4 regions of the Ectobacillus sp. JY-23 genome follow, and region 2 is predicted to be linked to each of the others. Evidence: a T-box and tRNA genes for the amino acid it is inferred to sense, from the RefSeq annotation. Region 2 holds a T-box; the other regions hold tRNA genes.
What was found. The T-box of region 2 lies ahead of metG (methionine--tRNA ligase). A T-box ahead of a tRNA ligase gene usually reads a tRNA of that ligase, here a tRNA-Met.
Positions count from the first base shown of each region.

Region 1: it encodes a tRNA-Met, which carries the amino acid that the T-box ahead of metG (methionine--tRNA ligase) is inferred to sense. The anticodon was not compared.
Region 3: it encodes a tRNA-Met, which carries the amino acid that the T-box ahead of metG (methionine--tRNA ligase) is inferred to sense. The anticodon was not compared.
Region 4: it encodes a tRNA-Met, which carries the amino acid that the T-box ahead of metG (methionine--tRNA ligase) is inferred to sense. The anticodon was not compared.

Region 1 covers NZ_CP095462.1:3,191,806-3,196,334, forward strand. The annotation lists rRNA gene MUG87_RS16095 (23S ribosomal RNA) at 1-1,067, shown strand, start outside; rRNA gene rrf (5S ribosomal RNA) at 1,150-1,265, shown strand; tRNA gene MUG87_RS16105 (tRNA-Val) at 1,291-1,366, shown strand; tRNA gene MUG87_RS16110 (tRNA-Tyr) at 1,373-1,457, shown strand; tRNA gene MUG87_RS16115 (tRNA-Gln) at 1,465-1,539, shown strand; tRNA gene MUG87_RS16120 (tRNA-Lys) at 1,547-1,619, shown strand; tRNA gene MUG87_RS16125 (tRNA-Leu) at 1,626-1,709, shown strand; tRNA gene MUG87_RS16130 (tRNA-Gly) at 1,716-1,787, shown strand; tRNA gene MUG87_RS16135 (tRNA-Arg) at 1,831-1,904, shown strand; tRNA gene MUG87_RS16140 (tRNA-Pro) at 1,910-1,983, shown strand; tRNA gene MUG87_RS16145 (tRNA-Ala) at 1,990-2,062, shown strand; tRNA gene MUG87_RS16150 (tRNA-Ser) at 2,066-2,158, shown strand; tRNA gene MUG87_RS16155 (tRNA-Met) at 2,200-2,276, shown strand; tRNA gene MUG87_RS16160 (tRNA-Asp) at 2,278-2,353, shown strand; tRNA gene MUG87_RS16165 (tRNA-Phe) at 2,361-2,433, shown strand; tRNA gene MUG87_RS16170 (tRNA-Thr) at 2,466-2,538, shown strand; tRNA gene MUG87_RS16175 (tRNA-Trp) at 2,545-2,618, shown strand; tRNA gene MUG87_RS16180 (tRNA-Ile) at 2,626-2,699, shown strand; tRNA gene MUG87_RS16185 (tRNA-Asn) at 2,712-2,786, shown strand; tRNA gene MUG87_RS16190 (tRNA-Glu) at 2,791-2,862, shown strand; gene MUG87_RS16195 (penicillin acylase family protein) at 3,225-4,529, shown strand, end outside.
Region 2 covers NZ_CP095462.1:2,046,549-2,051,077, forward strand. The annotation lists gene MUG87_RS10690 (zinc-binding dehydrogenase) at 1-674, opposite strand, end outside; gene MUG87_RS10695 (winged helix-turn-helix transcriptional regulator) at 807-1,178, shown strand; gene metG (methionine--tRNA ligase) at 1,157-2,758, opposite strand; T-box leader at 2,806-3,058, opposite strand; gene MUG87_RS10705 (DUF3231 family protein) at 3,135-4,136, shown strand; gene MUG87_RS10710 (eL43 family ribosomal protein) at 4,220-4,529, opposite strand, start outside.
Region 3 covers NZ_CP095462.1:3,012,387-3,016,915, reverse strand. The annotation lists gene MUG87_RS15320 (DUF4023 family protein) at 124-243, shown strand; gene MUG87_RS15315 (DUF420 domain-containing protein) at 379-927, shown strand; tRNA gene MUG87_RS15310 (tRNA-Leu) at 1,334-1,414, opposite strand; tRNA gene MUG87_RS15305 (tRNA-Cys) at 1,416-1,490, opposite strand; tRNA gene MUG87_RS15300 (tRNA-Gly) at 1,497-1,571, opposite strand; tRNA gene MUG87_RS15295 (tRNA-Gln) at 1,575-1,649, opposite strand; tRNA gene MUG87_RS15290 (tRNA-His) at 1,701-1,776, opposite strand; tRNA gene MUG87_RS15285 (tRNA-Trp) at 1,788-1,861, opposite strand; tRNA gene MUG87_RS15280 (tRNA-Tyr) at 1,865-1,949, opposite strand; tRNA gene MUG87_RS15275 (tRNA-Thr) at 1,954-2,029, opposite strand; tRNA gene MUG87_RS15270 (tRNA-Phe) at 2,060-2,132, opposite strand; tRNA gene MUG87_RS15265 (tRNA-Asp) at 2,137-2,212, opposite strand; tRNA gene MUG87_RS15260 (tRNA-Met) at 2,214-2,290, opposite strand; tRNA gene MUG87_RS15255 (tRNA-Val) at 2,323-2,398, opposite strand; tRNA gene MUG87_RS15250 (tRNA-Glu) at 2,405-2,479, opposite strand; tRNA gene MUG87_RS15245 (tRNA-Ser) at 2,486-2,576, opposite strand; tRNA gene MUG87_RS15240 (tRNA-Asn) at 2,584-2,658, opposite strand; rRNA gene rrf (5S ribosomal RNA) at 2,668-2,783, opposite strand; rRNA gene MUG87_RS15230 (23S ribosomal RNA) at 2,986-4,529, opposite strand, start outside.
Region 4 covers NZ_CP095462.1:1,944,788-1,949,316, forward strand. The annotation lists gene MUG87_RS10040 (L-lactate dehydrogenase) at 10-951, opposite strand; tRNA gene MUG87_RS10045 (tRNA-Glu) at 1,205-1,276, opposite strand; tRNA gene MUG87_RS10050 (tRNA-Ser) at 1,278-1,368, opposite strand; tRNA gene MUG87_RS10055 (tRNA-Asn) at 1,372-1,446, opposite strand; tRNA gene MUG87_RS10060 (tRNA-Ile) at 1,467-1,540, opposite strand; tRNA gene MUG87_RS10065 (tRNA-Gly) at 1,542-1,615, opposite strand; tRNA gene MUG87_RS10070 (tRNA-Lys) at 1,624-1,696, opposite strand; tRNA gene MUG87_RS10075 (tRNA-Thr) at 1,872-1,947, opposite strand; tRNA gene MUG87_RS10080 (tRNA-Phe) at 1,972-2,044, opposite strand; tRNA gene MUG87_RS10085 (tRNA-Asp) at 2,049-2,124, opposite strand; tRNA gene MUG87_RS10090 (tRNA-Met) at 2,126-2,202, opposite strand; tRNA gene MUG87_RS10095 (tRNA-Ser) at 2,236-2,328, opposite strand; tRNA gene MUG87_RS10100 (tRNA-Ile) at 2,343-2,419, opposite strand; tRNA gene MUG87_RS10105 (tRNA-Met) at 2,425-2,501, opposite strand; tRNA gene MUG87_RS10110 (tRNA-Ala) at 2,515-2,587, opposite strand; tRNA gene MUG87_RS10115 (tRNA-Pro) at 2,594-2,667, opposite strand; tRNA gene MUG87_RS10120 (tRNA-Arg) at 2,673-2,746, opposite strand; tRNA gene MUG87_RS10125 (tRNA-Leu) at 2,756-2,841, opposite strand; tRNA gene MUG87_RS10130 (tRNA-Gly) at 2,845-2,916, opposite strand; tRNA gene MUG87_RS10135 (tRNA-Leu) at 2,923-3,006, opposite strand; tRNA gene MUG87_RS10140 (tRNA-His) at 3,019-3,091, opposite strand; tRNA gene MUG87_RS10145 (tRNA-Thr) at 3,100-3,175, opposite strand; tRNA gene MUG87_RS10150 (tRNA-Val) at 3,179-3,254, opposite strand; rRNA gene rrf (5S ribosomal RNA) at 3,258-3,373, opposite strand; rRNA gene MUG87_RS10160 (23S ribosomal RNA) at 3,527-4,529, opposite strand, start outside.

The sequences.
Region 1 (4,529 bases), 1.1 Mb from region 2:
GCCCGGTGCTGGAAGGTTAAGGGGAGAGGTTAGCGCAAGCGAAGCTTTGAACCGAAGCCCCAGTAAACGGCGGCCGTAACTATAACGGTCCTAAGGTAGCGAAATTCCTTGTCGGGTAAGTTCCGACCCGCACGAAAGGTGTAACGATTTGGGCACTGTCTCAACCAGAGACTCGGTGAAATTATAGTACCTGTGAAGATGCAGGTTACCCGCGACAGGACGGAAAGACCCCGTGGAGCTTTACTGTAGCCTGATATTGAATTTTGGTACAGCTTGTACAGGATAGGTAGGAGCCTATGAACCCGGAGCGCCAGCTTCGGTGGAGGCGTCGGTGGGATACTACCCTGGCTGTATTGAAGTTCTAACCCGCGCCCCTCTATCGGGGCGGGAGACAGTGTCAGGTGGGCAGTTTGACTGGGGCGGTCGCCTCCTAAAATGTAACGGAGGCGCCCAAAGGTTCCCTCAGAATGGTTGGAAATCATTCGAAGAGTGTAAAGGCATAAGGGAGCTTGACTGCGAGACCTACAAGTCGAGCAGGGACGAAAGTCGGGCTTAGTGATCCGGTGGTTCCGCATGGAAGGGCCATCGCTCAACGGATAAAAGCTACCCCGGGGATAACAGGCTTATCTCCCCCAAGAGTCCACATCGACGGGGAGGTTTGGCACCTCGATGTCGGCTCATCGCATCCTGGGGCTGTAGTCGGTCCCAAGGGTTGGGCTGTTCGCCCATTAAAGCGGTACGCGAGCTGGGTTCAGAACGTCGTGAGACAGTTCGGTCCCTATCCGTCGCGGGCGCAGGAAATTTGAGAGGAGCTGTCCTTAGTACGAGAGGACCGGGATGGACGCACCGCTGGTGTACCAGTTGTTCTGCCAAGGGCATCGCTGGGTAGCTATGTGCGGACGGGATAAGTGCTGAAAGCATCTAAGCATGAAGCCCCCCTCAAGATGAGATTTCCCATAGCGTCAAGCTAGTAAGATCCCTGAAAGATGATCAGGTTGATAGGTCAGAGGTGGAAGCGCGGCGACGTGTGGAGCTGACTGATACTAATCGATCGAGGGCTTAACCAAAAAAAGCAGAAGCGAGCGTTTAGCAAGCTGAAGCTAGATTATACACTTGTTATCCAGTTTTGAAGGAACATGCCTTCATATGTCTAGTGATGATGGCAAAGAGGTCACACCCGTTCCCATACCGAACACGGAAGTTAAGCTCTTTTGCGCCGAGGGTAGTTGGGACCTTGTCCCTGTGAGAGTAGGACGTCGCTAGGCAATGCCCAATTTGGGCTTTTTTTACGGAGGATTAGCTCAGCTGGGAGAGCATCTGCCTTACAAGCAGAGGGTCGGCGGTTCGATCCCGTCATCCTCCACCATATATCGGAGGGGTAGCGAAGTGGCTAAACGCGGCGGACTGTAAATCCGCTCCCTCAGGGTTCGGCGGTTCGAATCCGTCCCCCTCCACCATTTTTGATGGGCTATCGCCAAGCGGTAAGGCAACGGACTTTGACTCCGTCATTCGTTGGTTCGAATCCAGCTAGCCCAGCCATAATTATGAGCCATTAGCTCAGTCGGTAGAGCATCTGACTTTTAATCAGAGGGTCGAAGGTTCGAGTCCTTCATGGCTCACATTTTGCGGGTGTGGCGGAATTGGCAGACGCACCAGACTTAGGATCTGGCGCCTTCGGCGTGGGGGTTCGAGTCCCTTCACCCGCACCAATATATGCGGAAGTAGTTCAGTGGTAGAATACAACCTTGCCAAGGTTGGGGTCGCGGGTTCGAATCCCGTCTTCCGCTTATACTGTATTTTATATCACACAAAATATATACAGTTGTTTATGCGCCCGTAGCTCAATTGGATAGAGCATCTGACTACGGATCAGAAGGTTATGGGTTCGAATCCTTTCGGGCGCGTTATACGGGAAGTGGCTCAGCTTGGTAGAGCACCTGGTTTGGGACCAGGGGGTCGCAGGTTCAAATCCTGTCTTCCCGATTTCATGGGGCCTTAGCTCAGCTGGGAGAGCGCCTGCCTTGCACGCAGGAGGTCAGCGGTTCGATCCCGCTAGGCTCCATACGGAGGAATACCCAAGTCCGGCTGAAGGGATCGGTCTTGAAAACCGACAGGCGGTGAGAGCCGCGCGGGGGTTCGAATCCCTCTTCCTCCGCCATTTATTTTATATGAATGGTAAATTAAATAATTCATGATTGTCGCGGGGTGGAGCAGTCCGGTAGCTCGTCGGGCTCATAACCCGAAGGTCGCAGGTTCAAATCCTGTCCCCGCAACCAAGGTCCCGTGGTGTAGCGGTTAACATGCCTGCCTGTCACGCAGGAGATCGCCGGTTCGATCCCGGTCGGGACCGCCATTTTTATGGCTCGGTAGCTCAGTCGGTAGAGCAGAGGACTGAAAATCCTCGTGTCGGCGGTTCGATTCCGTCCCGAGCCACTTCTTAATTTACATATCACTTTTCTTTATAAGCCGGCTTAGCTCAATTGGCAGAGCAACTGACTTGTAATCAGTAGGTTGGGGGTTCAAGTCCTCTAGCCGGCATCGATTAGGGGTATAGTTTAAAGGTAGAACAGAGGTCTCCAAAACCTCCGGTGTGGGTTCGATTCCTACTACCCCTGCCAAACACGTGGGCCTATAGCTCAGCTGGTTAGAGCGCACGCCTGATAAGCGTGAGGTCGATGGTTCGAGTCCATTTAGGCCCATTAGTGATATATTCCGCAATAGCTCAGCGGTAGAGCAATCGGCTGTTAACCGATAGGTCGTAGGTTCGAATCCTACTTGCGGAGCCATTAAGGCCCGTTGGTCAAGTGGTTAAGACACCGCCCTTTCACGGCGGTAACACGGGTTCGAATCCCGTACGGGTCATACCAAAAGCCAGTGCATTCGCACTGGTTTTTTTTGTATATTTTTATTTAGGCTCTGTGAAAGTTCGTTGCTGATTTCCGTTATGGAGGTTTGTTCGCTTTCCGCGGGCAGTCAGGGAGTCGACTCGGCGCTATTCGCCTGCAACGTCTCTCCTTTACTCACTTTTCCCACATGTGTTCCATCCGCCTCACTCCCATCAACAAGTGCCAATTAGCAACGTCAGGTTTTAATATAGTCTTTATTTTTAACTTATACCTAGTAAAGAAAGTTTCTTATGTGTGTCAGATATAAAATAACTCTTTTTATGTAATGAAGGAAGAATGTTATATACAGCGAAATTTCATATATAAGGGGGGAATTGAATGGAACAACTATTAGTGGAAAAGCGGGTGAAGACGCGAAGGTGGAAAAGACTCTTAGCTATCACATTAGTCTTTCTCATCTCTATTGCAGGTGTTGCTTATACAGCAGGTACATTGTATATAAAACGAAGTCTTCCACAAGTTTCTGGTGTAATTGCCATAGATGGACTTCAAGGGCAAGTGAGAATTATAAGAGATGCAACTGGTGTACCACATATTAAAGCAAATAGTTTACAAGACTTATATATGGCTCAGGGATACATTACTGCACAAGATCGTTTATTTCAAATGGATTTAAGTCGCAGACAAGCATCTGGGCGACTAAGCGAAGTTATTGGTGAAGCAACTATAGAGAGAGATAAGTTTTTTCGTACATTTGGTTTAAGAAGAGCAGCGGAATTATCATACGATTCTTATTCTAAAGAAGCAAAAGATGTATTAAAGTGGTATGCTAACGGTGTAAATGCATTTATTATGGGGGCTAAAAAGAAAAATAGACTTCCAATCGAATTCACGTTGCTTAGGTATGAGCCTGAACTTTGGACACCTATTGACTCCTTGGCGATTGGTAAATACATGGCATTTGATTTAGGTGGACATTGGCAAGGGCAAGCTTTTCGATATCACCTTTTGAAAACTGTATCAACAGAAAAGGCATTAGAGTTATTCCCTGCATATCCAGACGATGCACCGGCAATCATCTCAGCTATTGAAGAAACCTCCTTGGATATATCCAATCGCTTTGTTCAGGCAGTAATTCCTAACCCTTTTAATGGTAGTAATAATTGGGTTGTAAGCGGATCTAAAACTAAGTCTGGCAAACCAATGCTTGCGGATGATCCTCACCTTTCTTTAGGAACACCTGCTATCTGGTACCAAACAAAACTGAGTGGACCAGGTGTGAATGTAAGCGGCGTTATATTCGCTGGCATTCCCGGTATTATTCTCGGGCATAACGATTTTATTGCTTGGGGCGTTACCAATGTTGGACCAGATGTACAGGATCTTTATATGGAAAAAAGAAACCCTGTCAATGACAAGGAATTTTTATTTAATAATGTATGGGAGCCAGCAAAGGTTATAAAAGAACCGATTGCAGTAAAAGGAAAAGAACCAATTGCTTTTGAAGTATTAGAAACACGACATGGTCCCATTATTTCTGACTTTGCACACGATCAGGATAAAGAAACGGCATTGGCATTAAAATGGACAGCTCTTGAACCTTCTACAGAGCTGGAAGCTGTTTTGCGTATGAATGTTGCAAAAGATTGGGAGAGTTTTAAAGATGCGCTTACTTATTTTCAT
Region 2 (4,529 bases):
GAATCTGTTGCACTTTGTCTGCTTACCGCATCGACAACCGCATCGACACCGCGGCCGTTTGTAATCTCCATAATTCTTTCTTTTACGTTTTCTTCCCGGTAATCAATGACATAATCCGCGCCCAGTGATTTGACGTATTCATGATTATGAGCAGACGCTGTGGAAATAACTGTTTTACCTGCCAATTTCGCCAGCTGTACGCCAAATCCGCCTACACCGCCGGCACCGCCGTGAATCAAAATTGTGTGAATACGATTAAGCGGCAGTTTGCGGAATAGTGCTTGATAAGCCGTATAGCCCGCAGTTGGAATAGCTGCGGCATCCTCAAACGAAACGCTGTCTGGAATACGAGACACCGTTTGTGCTGTTGTAATGGAATACTGTGCATAACCGCCCGGGCGAATCCAATCGCCATGATATACAACACGATCGCCTTTCTTCCATTCCGTCACACCTTCGCCGACTTCTGCGATTACACCTGCAACATCTAAGCCCAAAATATGTGGATATACCCAGTTTGGATTGCCGTTTGTGCCTGTTTTATAATCAACGGGATTTAAGCCTGCAGCATGCACCTCAACCAATACTTCCCCTTTTTGAGGCGTTGGCGCGCTCACCTCTTCAATTTTCATATCTTTCCATTGTCCTTTTTCGTGAAGTAACAATGCTTTCATCTATATCAGCTCCTTAATGTAAGCTTACATGTAGTTTGTCTTACATGGTATATAATATATACTAGAAGAAAAGGAAACAAGTAGGCACTATTTTGTAACTGGTTTCCATTTGGATACTAAAGGAGAACGAGCATGAAGCAATTAAACCAAGAATACCACTGTGCAATTAATATGGTTATCGACATTATCGGCGGTAAATGGAAGGTTCTCATTCTCTGGAATTTAAACGAGGGCACGAAGCGTTTTAATGAACTAAAACGCGCCATGCCCGGCATTACCCAAAAGATGCTGACCCAGCAGCTGCGCGAGCTGGAAGACCATGGCCTTGTCATGCGTACTGTATACGAAGAGGTACCTCCTCGTGTTGAATATACAACAACCGACCTTGGCAAAAAGATTCAACCAACTCTGTTTGAAATGTGCAAATGGGGCGATTTATATGCTGAAGAAAAAGGCATACAAATGAATCGCTGCTGGTCATCTTATGACTTTATGGAGGAGTGATGCAGCCTCTGCAGCTCTTCCTCTATTTGTTTGACATCAATACGTGCAAATAACGGTTGTACATGATGAATGTGAGCAGGCGGTTCAATAGCGCCCCAGCCTAATTCATCTAATCCAAGCATGCCTTGCACGGTCTGACTCGAGAACGGCAAAAACGGGTGCAACAGCTGCGCAAAATTGGCAATCAGATACATACAAGTCACAATTGTATTTGCACACCCTTCACTTCCAACGTGCTTCCAAGGCTCACGCTCGTCAAAATACTTATTGGCACCCCGAATATGAGAGAAGATTTCCTCCAAAGCCTGCTTAAAGGATGTTTCTTCAATTAAGCCTCCTACTAACGGATACAGCGCTTCTATCCTCATTTTGATAGCAGCATCGACTTGGCCTACCGGAAGCTCGCACCCATAGTTCTTTTCAGCAAACTTCAACGTTCGGTTTACAAAGTTACCGTAAGCACCAAGCAATTCACTATTATGACTATAGATAAATTCTCGCCACGAAAAATCGGTATCGCGGTTTTCTGGTGCATTCATCGTTAAAAAGTAGCGAAGAGAATCCGGGTGATATCTCTCTAATACATCTGGCACCCATACGGCCCAATTGCGGCTTGTAGAAATTTTCTTTTTCTCAAGCGTAAGATACTCATTAGACACGATATACTGCGGGAGCGCGGAGTTCCCCGTTCCCATTAAAATAGCGGGCCAAATAATCGTATGAAACGGGATATTGTCTTTGCCGTGCACGTAATAGGTTTTCGTATCGCTTTGCCAAAACTGTGGATTATGCCTACCAGCTGAATAATAACCTGATACCGCCTCAATCCACACATAGATTTTCTTTTCCTCATATCCAGCTACAGGAACGCTCACACCCACAGGCAAATCTCGGGACGCCGCTCTATCCTGCAATCCCTCTCGTAAATAGCGTTCCGTTAACTGTACTGCATTATCACGCCAATTTTGCTTATAGTCCTCCACATATTTTTCTAGCCGCTCCTGAAAAGCCTGCAATGCAAGATAAAAATGCTTTGTATCACGTACAGTTGGCTGTGTGCCGCATAGCTGGCACGTTTTATCTAATAAATCCATTGGATCCAGGATAGTAGAGCAAAAGTCACATTGATCACCACGTGCATGCTGGCCGCAATGCGGACAATTTCCTTCTACATAACGGTCGGGCAAAAACTGTGCACATGTTTCGCAGTACGTTTGCTGTATTTCTTTTTGATAGATATAACCATTTGCAAGCAGCTGTAAAAAAATATTGTGAACCGTTTCATGATGATGTGTTGCGTCTGTGCGTGTATAATGGTCAAACGTAAATCCCAGCTTTGTAAAGCAGGCATGAAACTCCTCATGATAGCGGTCAGCAATTTCTGTAGGACTTACTCCCTCCCGCTTTGCACGTATCACAATTGGTGTACCATTGCAGTCACTGCCTGAAACATACAATACGTTATCTCCTTTTAAACGATGGTAACGTGCTAACACGTCTCCTGGTAATAAACTAGCAATGTGACCAAGATGAAGCGATCCGTTTGCATACGGCCAAGCGCCGCCGATAAAAATATTCATGTCCCATTCCTCCTTTAAAGTAAAAAAGCCCCGTCCTTATCTAAATAGATAAGGACGGGGCTTTGTATCCCGTGGTACCACCTTAATTCACCGAAAAAATCGGCCTCAACATGTACGGAGCTATTGCTCGATACTGTGACCTTGATAACGAGGGGCAAATCTCGCCGACACCTACTAGTCTATACGTTCAGCACGGAGCTCGGAGGCCATTGTTCACGTGTGCATTCTTACTCCTTTTCAGCTACCGGAGCTCTCTGTAAAGAATAACATCATGCTACTTTTCCTCGTCATTGCTTTTGTTTGATTTTTCTAATTATACATAAGTACTACATATAAAGCAACCTACTGCACAACCTATTAAAAAGGAGGAGCAGCCATGTCTGAACGTATTTTATTGACTACACCCGAGATTACAGCACTCTGGACTACATATATTCAAAACAGCGCCACTACATGCTTTTATACGCATTTCTTGCAGCATATTCAAGACAACGAAATTCGACCGCTTATTGAAGAGATTTTGCAATTTGAAGAGAGTAATTTAGCCAAAATCAAAAGCATTTTTGAAGCGGAGCAGTTTCCAGTCCCGCGCGGCTTTAGCGACAAAGATGTTGATTTATCGGCACCTGCTTTATACACCGATCTCTTTTCACTTAGCTTTATTTATCGCGTTGGACAAATGTCATTGCCAAGCTACGCTACCTTTTTAACCAAGGTGGCGCGTAAGGATTTAGTTGACTTGTTTCATGAGTTTTTAACCACTTCAACCGTTATCTATGAAAAGTGCCTGCACCTGATGTTAGCAAAAGGTATCTATGACCGCCCACCAAAAATTATCTATCCGCTGGACGTGCAATTTATGACGCAAGGTCATTCTTTTCTCGATTCTTGGTTTGGTGAGCAGCAACCTATGAATGTCATTGAGCTAAGTGAATTGTTTTTTGCAATCGAACGTAATTACATCGGCGTTCTTCTCATGATGGGGCTTATTCAGGTTACACATGACAAAAACATCAAAGAGTATTTAATCAAAGGCAAAACATTAGCGGAAAAGCAAATTGAAGTATTCAACAAAATGCTAAAAGAGGATGAACAACTAGGGTGTATCCCCCTCAGCATGGAGGTCACAAATTCTACGACACCGCCGTTTTCTGATCACTTAATTATGTTCCTGGTTACCGCCACAACAGCAGCTGGTATCTCCTCGCTCGCAAGCGCACTTGGAACGTCTATGCGCAAGGATTTAGCCGCTCGTTATTTAAAAATTATTGCGGAAATTATCAGCTACAGTAGCGAAGGCTTTAACGTCATGGTTGAACGCGGCTGGCTCGAACAGCCACCGCAGCCTGTAAACAGACATGATTTATATAAATCGTAACGAGGCAGCATAGGGAGCTATGCTGTTTTTTGGGGAATTCAGTCACTTTAAAGATATTCCGGTCACTTTAGCAATTATTTCGGCTACTTTTGAAATATTCCGGTCACTTTGCACAATAATTCGGTCAAATCATACACTCTCCCCTTTGTCTCTCCTACATAAGATAACTTCATTGCAGTCAACAGCTTTTTCGTCACATCAGGAGAAGCAATATGAAGAAATTCTCTAAGCTGTTGGTTAGTAATACAAGGTTTTATTAAAAGTCCGTAATCTACTAGCGCCAATGTGTGCCCTTCTTTAGATTTTTCATGACATTTATCACATCTCCATGTCCCATACACTCTCCTCATCGCAAATTTTCCACAATGTGGACATTGTACGCCTGTTATTAGC
Region 3 (4,529 bases), 970 kb from region 2:
ATGATAACAAGGTTTTGTTCATGAGTCTATTGTCCTGCACACATGACACAATATTGCCACAAGTATAACGTAACGACAAAAGGAAACAGTAATACAGAAGAACCAAAAAAGGAGAGACACATAATGGATAGTAAACAAAATTTCGTTGAAGCATTGCATACACAGCAAAAAAAGCAGGAAAAGAATAAGCGCTCTCAAGGAAAAGGGCATCCCGATAAAGTACTGCCGAATAACCAACACTAATATATAGAGACATGAAAGCATGGAGCAAGGTGTTCCATGCTTTTTCATCATAACTTGTTCAAACTTTTGACACACGTTTTTATTTGGAACATGTTAAAATAGAAAGGATAATATACTGCTCGAGGAGGCTTTGCAATGAACACACCAAACAATGAGACAAGCGGACGCAACTATACCGCATTTGTTGTTACGCTTTCTATTGTCGTTAATGCCATTATTTTGCTACTGTTCTTCGGACCTGTCGGATACGAAGGAGAAGTTAGTTTTGATACTTCTATTTTGCCCCGCATTAACGCTGTTTTAAATAGCTTTACGTTTATATTTTTAGTAGCAGCACTTTATTTTATTAAAAAGAAAAATATTACGTTGCATAAACGCTTTATTCTTGCTGCTTTTACCACTACATTGCTCTTTTGTGTATCATACTTAACGCATCAATACCTATCAGAGCCAACACACTTTGGTGGTGAAGGCTTTATTCGAACTGTATATTTCTTCATTTTAATTACACATAGTGTATTAGCTGCCATTATTGTTCCGCTTGCTCTATTCTCCTTAATTTGGGGATGGACAGGACAGCTTACAAAACATCGTAAAATTGTAAGATGGTCTATGCCGATTTGGTTATATGTAAGCTTTACAGGTGTTGTGGTGTACTTAATGATTTCTCCGTATTATGGGTAATAAAAAGCTGCCAGTACCTGGCAGCTTTTTTGTATGTAACATTCTTACTTATTATAAAATATGGCTTCATTAAAGTTTGCTGTTACCTCCCGCGAGACGTCAGGGGCCTCCTTAGTGCTATGTTCCTGCGGGATTTTCACAGGCTTTTTCCGCCGTCTAAATAAAAGGCTGTTTTCGCAAACTTTGTTGCTTTGTAACAAGTAGTGGGGAGTGGTTGATTTCCACTCCAGGTTGCTCGCTTTCCGCGGGGCGTGCGGTGAGCCTCTAACCCGCTGCTCCCGCAGGAGTCTCGCACCTTCCGCTCCAACCAACCTTAAACGAAGAAACCTATCTAAAAACAACAATCTTTTAGAAAAGAGCCAAATAAAAAGAGATGCTCTGATTAACAGAACATCTCTTTCTTGTATACCGGTGGCCGGGGTCGAACCGGCACTCCAGAGGAACACGATTTTGAGTCGTGCGCGTCTGCCAATTCCGCCACACCGGCATGGAGGCGGCAACCGGATTCGAACCGGTGGATAAAGGTTTTGCAGACCTTGGCCTTACCACTTGGCTATGCCGCCGTTATATGGAGCGGAAGACGGGATTCGAACCCGCGACCCCAACCTTGGCAAGGTTGTATTCTACCACTGAACTACTTCCGCATATGGCTGGGCTAGCTGGATTCGAACCAACGAATGACGGAGTCAAAGTCCGTTGCCTTACCGCTTGGCGATAGCCCAATATGTCATAAATGCATTATATCTCATTTATTCACTTTAGCGCAAATAAAATGGGGCGATCGATGGGAATCGAACCCACGAATGTCGGAGCCACAATCCGATGCGTTAACCACTTCGCCACGACCGCCATATTTTGTTTGGCAGGGGTAGTAGGAATCGAACCCACACCGGAGGTTTTGGAGACCTCTGTTCTACCTTTAAACTATACCCCTAAATGGTGGAGGGGGACGGATTCGAACCGCCGAACCCTGAGGGAGCGGATTTACAGTCCGCCGCGTTTAGCCACTTCGCTACCCCTCCACAATGGTGCCGGCTAGAGGACTTGAACCCCCAACCTACTGATTACAAGTCAGTTGCTCTGCCAATTGAGCTAAGCCGGCGTATGAAGAAAATCAATTTTTGTTTAAAAGTGGCTCGGGACGGAATCGAACCGCCGACACGAGGATTTTCAGTCCTCTGCTCTACCGACTGAGCTACCGAGCCAAAATGGCGGTCCCGACCGGGATCGAACCGGCGATCTCCTGCGTGACAGGCAGGCATGTTAACCGCTACACCACGGGACCTTGGTTGCGGGGACAGGATTTGAACCTGCGACCTTCGGGTTATGAGCCCGACGAGCTACCGGACTGCTCCACCCCGCGACGATAATAAATAACTTGACTTTTTATTTATATGGTGGAGGATGACGGGATCGAACCGCCGACCCCCTGCTTGTAAGGCAGGTGCTCTCCCAGCTGAGCTAATCCTCCACTATATGGTGACCCGTACGGGATTCGAACCCGTGTTACCGCCGTGAAAGGGCGGTGTCTTAACCACTTGACCAACGGGCCAGATTATGGCGGAGAGCGAGGGATTCGAACCCTCGATACGCTTATGACGTATACACGATTTCCAATCGTGCTCCTTCGGCCTCTCGGACAGCTCTCCATTTAAATGGCTCCGCAAGTAGGATTCGAACCTACGACCTATCGGTTAACAGCCGATTGCTCTACCGCTGAGCTATTGCGGAATAATGTAAGCCTGGCAACGTCCTACTCTCACAGGGACAAGGTCCCAACTACCATCGGCGCAAAAGAGCTTAACTTCCGTGTTCGGTATGGGAACGGGTGTGACCTCTTTGCCATCATTACCAGACTCTTATTATTATACTGACAGAAGAAAATCTGTCAAGAAGAAATATCATATTCCTTCAAAACTGGATAACATAGTGTATATTCATAATCTAGCTCCAGCTCGCAGCTCCATCCGGTCAAATAACCTTGTTCCGCCAACGTCTATCAACGTTTCTGTCACAAGAACATTTGCCCTGCGGAGCTAAACGCTCGCTTCTGCTTTTTTGGTTAAGCCCTCGATCGATTAGTATCAGTCAGCTCCACACGTCGCCGCGCTTCCACCTCTGACCTATCAACCTGATCATCTTTCAGGGATCTTACTAGCTTGACGCTATGGGAAATCTCATCTTGAGGGGGGCTTCATGCTTAGATGCTTTCAGCACTTATCCCGTCCGCACATAGCTACCCAGCGATGCCCTTGGCAGAACAACTGGTACACCAGCGGTGCGTCCATCCCGGTCCTCTCGTACTAAGGACAGCTCCTCTCAAATTTCCTGCGCCCGCGACGGATAGGGACCGAACTGTCTCACGACGTTCTGAACCCAGCTCGCGTACCGCTTTAATGGGCGAACAGCCCAACCCTTGGGACCGACTACAGCCCCAGGATGCGATGAGCCGACATCGAGGTGCCAAACCTCCCCGTCGATGTGGACTCTTGGGGGAGATAAGCCTGTTATCCCCGGGGTAGCTTTTATCCGTTGAGCGATGGCCCTTCCATGCGGAACCACCGGATCACTAAGCCCGACTTTCGTCCCTGCTCGACTTGTAGGTCTCGCAGTCAAGCTCCCTTATGCCTTTACACTCTTCGAATGATTTCCAACCATTCTGAGGGAACCTTTGGGCGCCTCCGTTACATTTTAGGAGGCGACCGCCCCAGTCAAACTGCCCACCTGACACTGTCTCCCGCCCCGATGTAGGGGCGCGGGTTAGAACTTCAATACAGCCAGGGTAGTATCCCACCGACGCCTCCACCGAAGCTGGCGCTCCGGGTTCATAGGCTCCTACCTATCCTGTACAAGCTGTACCAAAATTCAATATCAGGCTACAGTAAAGCTCCACGGGGTCTTTCCGTCCTGTCGCGGGTAACCTGCATCTTCACAGGTACTATAATTTCACCGAGTCTCTGGTTGAGACAGTGCCCAAATCGTTACACCTTTCGTGCGGGTCGGAACTTACCCGACAAGGAATTTCGCTACCTTAGGACCGTTATAGTTACGGCCGCCGTTTACTGGGGCTTCGGTTCAAAGCTTCGCTTGCGCTAACCTCTCCCCTTAACCTTCCAGCACCGGGCAGGTGTCAGCCCCTATACTTCGCCTTGCGGCTTCGCAGAGACCTGTGTTTTTGCTAAACAGTCGCTTGGGCCTTTTCACTGCGGCTCTCGCTAGAGAGCACCCCTTCTCCCGAAGTTACGGGGTCATTTTGCCGAGTTCCTTAACCAGAGTTCTCTCGCACACCTTAGGATTCTCTCCTCGCCTACCTGTGTCGGTTTGCGGTACAGGCACCTTTTACCTCGCTAGAAGCTTTTCTTGGCAGTGTGGAATCAGAGAGTTCGCCCATACGGGCTTCCCCATCACAGCTCAGCCTTACGATGAGCGGATTTGCCTACTCATCAGCCTAACTGCTTAGACGCACGCGACCAGCGGTGCGCATCTCCTATCCTCCTGCGTCCCTCCATTGCTCAAACGGTAAAGAGGTGGTACAGGAATATCAACCTGTTGTCCATCGCCTACGCCTGTCGGCCTCGGCTTAGGTCCTGACTAACCCTGAG
Region 4 (4,529 bases), 100 kb from region 2:
ACATTAAACCTACAACACCGGTGCCATCGTTTCCTTCAATACCTTCACAGAATGCTCAAATTTTCCTTGTTCTTCCTCATTCAACTCCAGCTCCATAATCTCTCGAATACCACTTCGATTAATGATGGCCGGAACACCGATATATACATTTTGCTGACCGTATTCTCCTTCAAGATACGCAGACACTGTCAAAATACAGTTTTCATTATTTAAAATTGCTTTTGTTACGCGAGCGAGAGACATCCCAATCCCATAGTATGTGGAGCCTTTACGATTAATAATATGATACGCTGCATCGCGCACATTTACGAAAATATCATCCAATTCGTCCTGTCTGTAGTCTGGGTCTTCTAAAAACTTTTCTAATTTACGTACACCAATGGAAGCATGGCTCCATACCGGTAGCTCTGTATCGCCATGTTCACCGATAATATAGGCATGCACGTTTCGAGCGTCTACCTCAAAGTATTCACTCAGCATATAGCGGAAGCGCGCTGTATCTAAAGTTGTACCAGAACCGATAACACGCTCTTTCGGCAGACCAGATTCCTTCCAGGTTACGTATGTTAAAATGTCAACAGGGTTTGTCGCGACTAAAAAGATGCCGTCAAAGCCGCTGTCCATGACGCCGCGTACAATTTGCTTAAAGATTTTTGTGTTTTTTTCAACGAGATCTAATCGAGTTTCACCTGGTTTTTGTGGAAGACCTGCGGTAATAACGACAAGGTCTGCGTCTTTACAATCTGCATAGCTACCGTCCCAAATTTTTGTTGGAGACGGGGCGAATGGAATACCGTGCTTTAAGTCCATCGCTTCCCCTTCAGCTTTTGCTTCGTTGACATCCACTAACACCAATTCTTCGGCAATGCCTTGGTTTAACATCGCATACGCATAGCTGCAGCCTACTGCTCCTGTACCAATTAACACTACACGATTAATGTTTTCTCTCATTGTCACTCGCTCTCCTTTGTTCGGTGCGTATTTGTATTAAGTATATGTGCATCATTGCTGTTTACATTTATATTGTAGCACGTTAAGTTTGTGAATCAATTCACATATATGATTAATTTGTGAACTTTTTCACATAAGATTATAGAAAGAAAGGTTTTATAAACAATGAGGGTTGTAAAAGGTTAATCTCCTCATCCATCTAAAAATATAAAACAAAAAACGCCAGCGACTCTATTCGCTGACGTTTTCAGTATGACCCGTACGGGATTCGAACCCGTGTTACCGCCGTGAAAGGGCGGTGTCTTAACCACTTGACCAACGGGCCGTGGCAGAGAAGAAGGGATTCGAACCCTCGCACCGCTATCGCGATCTACTCCCTTAGCAGGGGAGCCCCTTGAGCCACTTGGGTACTTCTCTATATGGCTCCGCAAGTAGGATTCGAACCTACGACCTATCGGTTAACAGCCGATTGCTCTACCGCTGAGCTATTGCGGAATAATCAATTATATTAAAAATGGGCCTAAATGGACTCGAACCATCGACCTCACGCTTATCAGGCGTGCGCTCTAACCAGCTGAGCTATAGGCCCTTGGAGCGGGTGATGAGAATCGAACTCACGACCAGAGCTTGGAAGGCTCTTGTTTTACCACTAAACTACACCCGCATGAAATGTGAGCCATGAAGGACTCGAACCTTCGACCCTCTGATTAAAAGTCAGATGCTCTACCGACTGAGCTAATGGCTCATAACAATAAAAGAATTTATACAAGGGTTATACCTTTGTATATGACGTCCTCATCTCAGTAAGCTTATTCAAGTCGCAGCTCGATGAGTACGCTGTAGTCTATGCTACGAAGCTTATTCGATCGTGCTCTACCGACTGAGCTAATGGCTAACGATGATGTTGCTTTATAAACAAATGGTGCCGGCTAGAGGACTTGAACCCCCAACCTACTGATTACAAGTCAGTTGCTCTGCCAATTGAGCTAAGCCGGCATCAAATCTTTATAAAATAAGAAGTGGCTCGGGACGGAATCGAACCGCCGACACGAGGATTTTCAGTCCTCTGCTCTACCGACTGAGCTACCGAGCCAAAATGGCGGTCCCGACCGGGATCGAACCGGCGATCTCCTGCGTGACAGGCAGGCATGTTAACCGCTACACCACGGGACCTTGGTTGCGGGGACAGGATTTGAACCTGCGACCTTCGGGTTATGAGCCCGACGAGCTACCGGACTGCTCCACCCCGCGACGATAATTCATTCTATTTGCTTCATAAAATAATGGCGGAGGAAGAGGGATTCGAACCCCCGCGCGGCTTTCACCGCCTGTCGGTTTTCAAGACCGATCCCTTCAGCCAGACTTGGGTATTCCTCCATGATATGAAGCTTTGGTGGACCTTGTAGGACTCGAACCTACGACCGGACGGTTATGAGCCGTCTGCTCTAACCAGCTGAGCTAAAGGTCCTTTTATGGTAGCGGCGGAGGGGATCGAACCCCCGACCTTACGGGTATGAACCGTACGCTCTAGCCAGCTGAGCTACACCGCCATCATAATAAAAGTGGAGCCTAGCGGGATCGAACCGCTGACCTCCTGCGTGCAAGGCAGGCGCTCTCCCAGCTGAGCTAAGGCCCCATGAAATCGGGAAGACAGGATTTGAACCTGCGACCCCCTGGTCCCAAACCAGGTGCTCTACCAAGCTGAGCCACTTCCCGTATAACGCGCCCGAAAGGATTCGAACCCATAACCTTCTGATCCGTAGTCAGATGCTCTATCCAATTGAGCTACGGGCGCATATTTAAGTGCCGAGGACCGGAATCGAACCGGTACGGTAGTCACCTACCGCAGGATTTTAAGTCCTGTGCGTCTGCCAGTTCCGCCACCCCGGCATAAGCGGAAGACGGGATTCGAACCCGCGACCCCAACCTTGGCAAGGTTGTATTCTACCACTGAACTACTTCCGCATATATTGGTGCGGGTGAAGGGACTCGAACCCCCACGCCAAAGGCGCCAGATCCTAAGTCTGGTGCGTCTGCCAATTCCGCCACACCCGCAATATTTAAAAGGGCGATCGATGGGAATCGAACCCACGAATGTCGGAGCCACAATCCGATGCGTTAACCACTTCGCCACGACCGCCATAAATCTGGTGCCGGCTAGAGGACTTGAACCCCCAACCTACTGATTACAAGTCAGTTGCTCTGCCAATTGAGCTAAGCCGGCATATGGTGGAGGATGACGGGATCGAACCGCCGACCCCCTGCTTGTAAGGCAGGTGCTCTCCCAGCTGAGCTAATCCTCCATTGCCTAGCGACGTCCTACTCTCACAGGGACAAGGTCCCAACTACCCTCGGCGCAAAAGAGCTTAACTTCCGTGTTCGGTATGGGAACGGGTGTGACCTCTTTGCCATCATCACTAGACTTTTTTTAGAGACAATCATTATTATAATGATTTCTCATGAGATGTCAACATGTTTTTTTAAAGAGCTACGCTCTTTTGAAGGCATGTTCCTTCAAAACTGGATAACAAGTGCATAATCTAGCTCCAGCTCGCTAAACGCTCGCTTCTGCTTTTTGGTTAAGCCCTCGATCGATTAGTATCAGTCAGCTCCACACGTCGCCGCGCTTCCACCTCTGACCTATCAACCTGATCATCTTTCAGGGATCTTACTAGCTTGACGCTATGGGAAATCTCATCTTGAGGGGGGCTTCATGCTTAGATGCTTTCAGCACTTATCCCGTCCGCACATAGCTACCCAGCGATGCCCTTGGCAGAACAACTGGTACACCAGCGGTGCGTCCATCCCGGTCCTCTCGTACTAAGGACAGCTCCTCTCAAATTTCCTGCGCCCGCGACGGATAGGGACCGAACTGTCTCACGACGTTCTGAACCCAGCTCGCGTACCGCTTTAATGGGCGAACAGCCCAACCCTTGGGACCGACTACAGCCCCAGGATGCGATGAGCCGACATCGAGGTGCCAAACCTCCCCGTCGATGTGGACTCTTGGGGGAGATAAGCCTGTTATCCCCGGGGTAGCTTTTATCCGTTGAGCGATGGCCCTTCCATGCGGAACCACCGGATCACTAAGCCCGACTTTCGTCCCTGCTCGACTTGTAGGTCTCGCAGTCAAGCTCCCTTATGCCTTTACACTCTTCGAATGATTTCCAACCATTCTGAGGGAACCTTTGGGCGCCTCCGTTACATTTTAGGAGGCGACCGCCCCAGTCAAACTGCCCACCTGACACTGTCTCCCGCCCCGATGTAGGGGCGCGGGTTAGAACTTCAATACAGCCAGGGTAGTATCCCACCGACGCCTCCACCGAAGCTGGCGCTCCGGGTTCATAGGCTCCTACCTATCCTGTACAAGCTGTACCAAAATTCAATATCAGGCTACAGTAAAGCTCCACGGGGTCTTTCCGTCCTGTCGCGGGTAACCTGCATCTTCACAGGTACTATAATTTCACCGAGTCTCTGGTTGAGACAGTGCCCAAATCGTTACACCTTTCGTGCGGGTCGGAACTTACCCGACAAGGAATTTCGCTACCTTAGGACCGTTATAGTTACGGCCGCCGTTT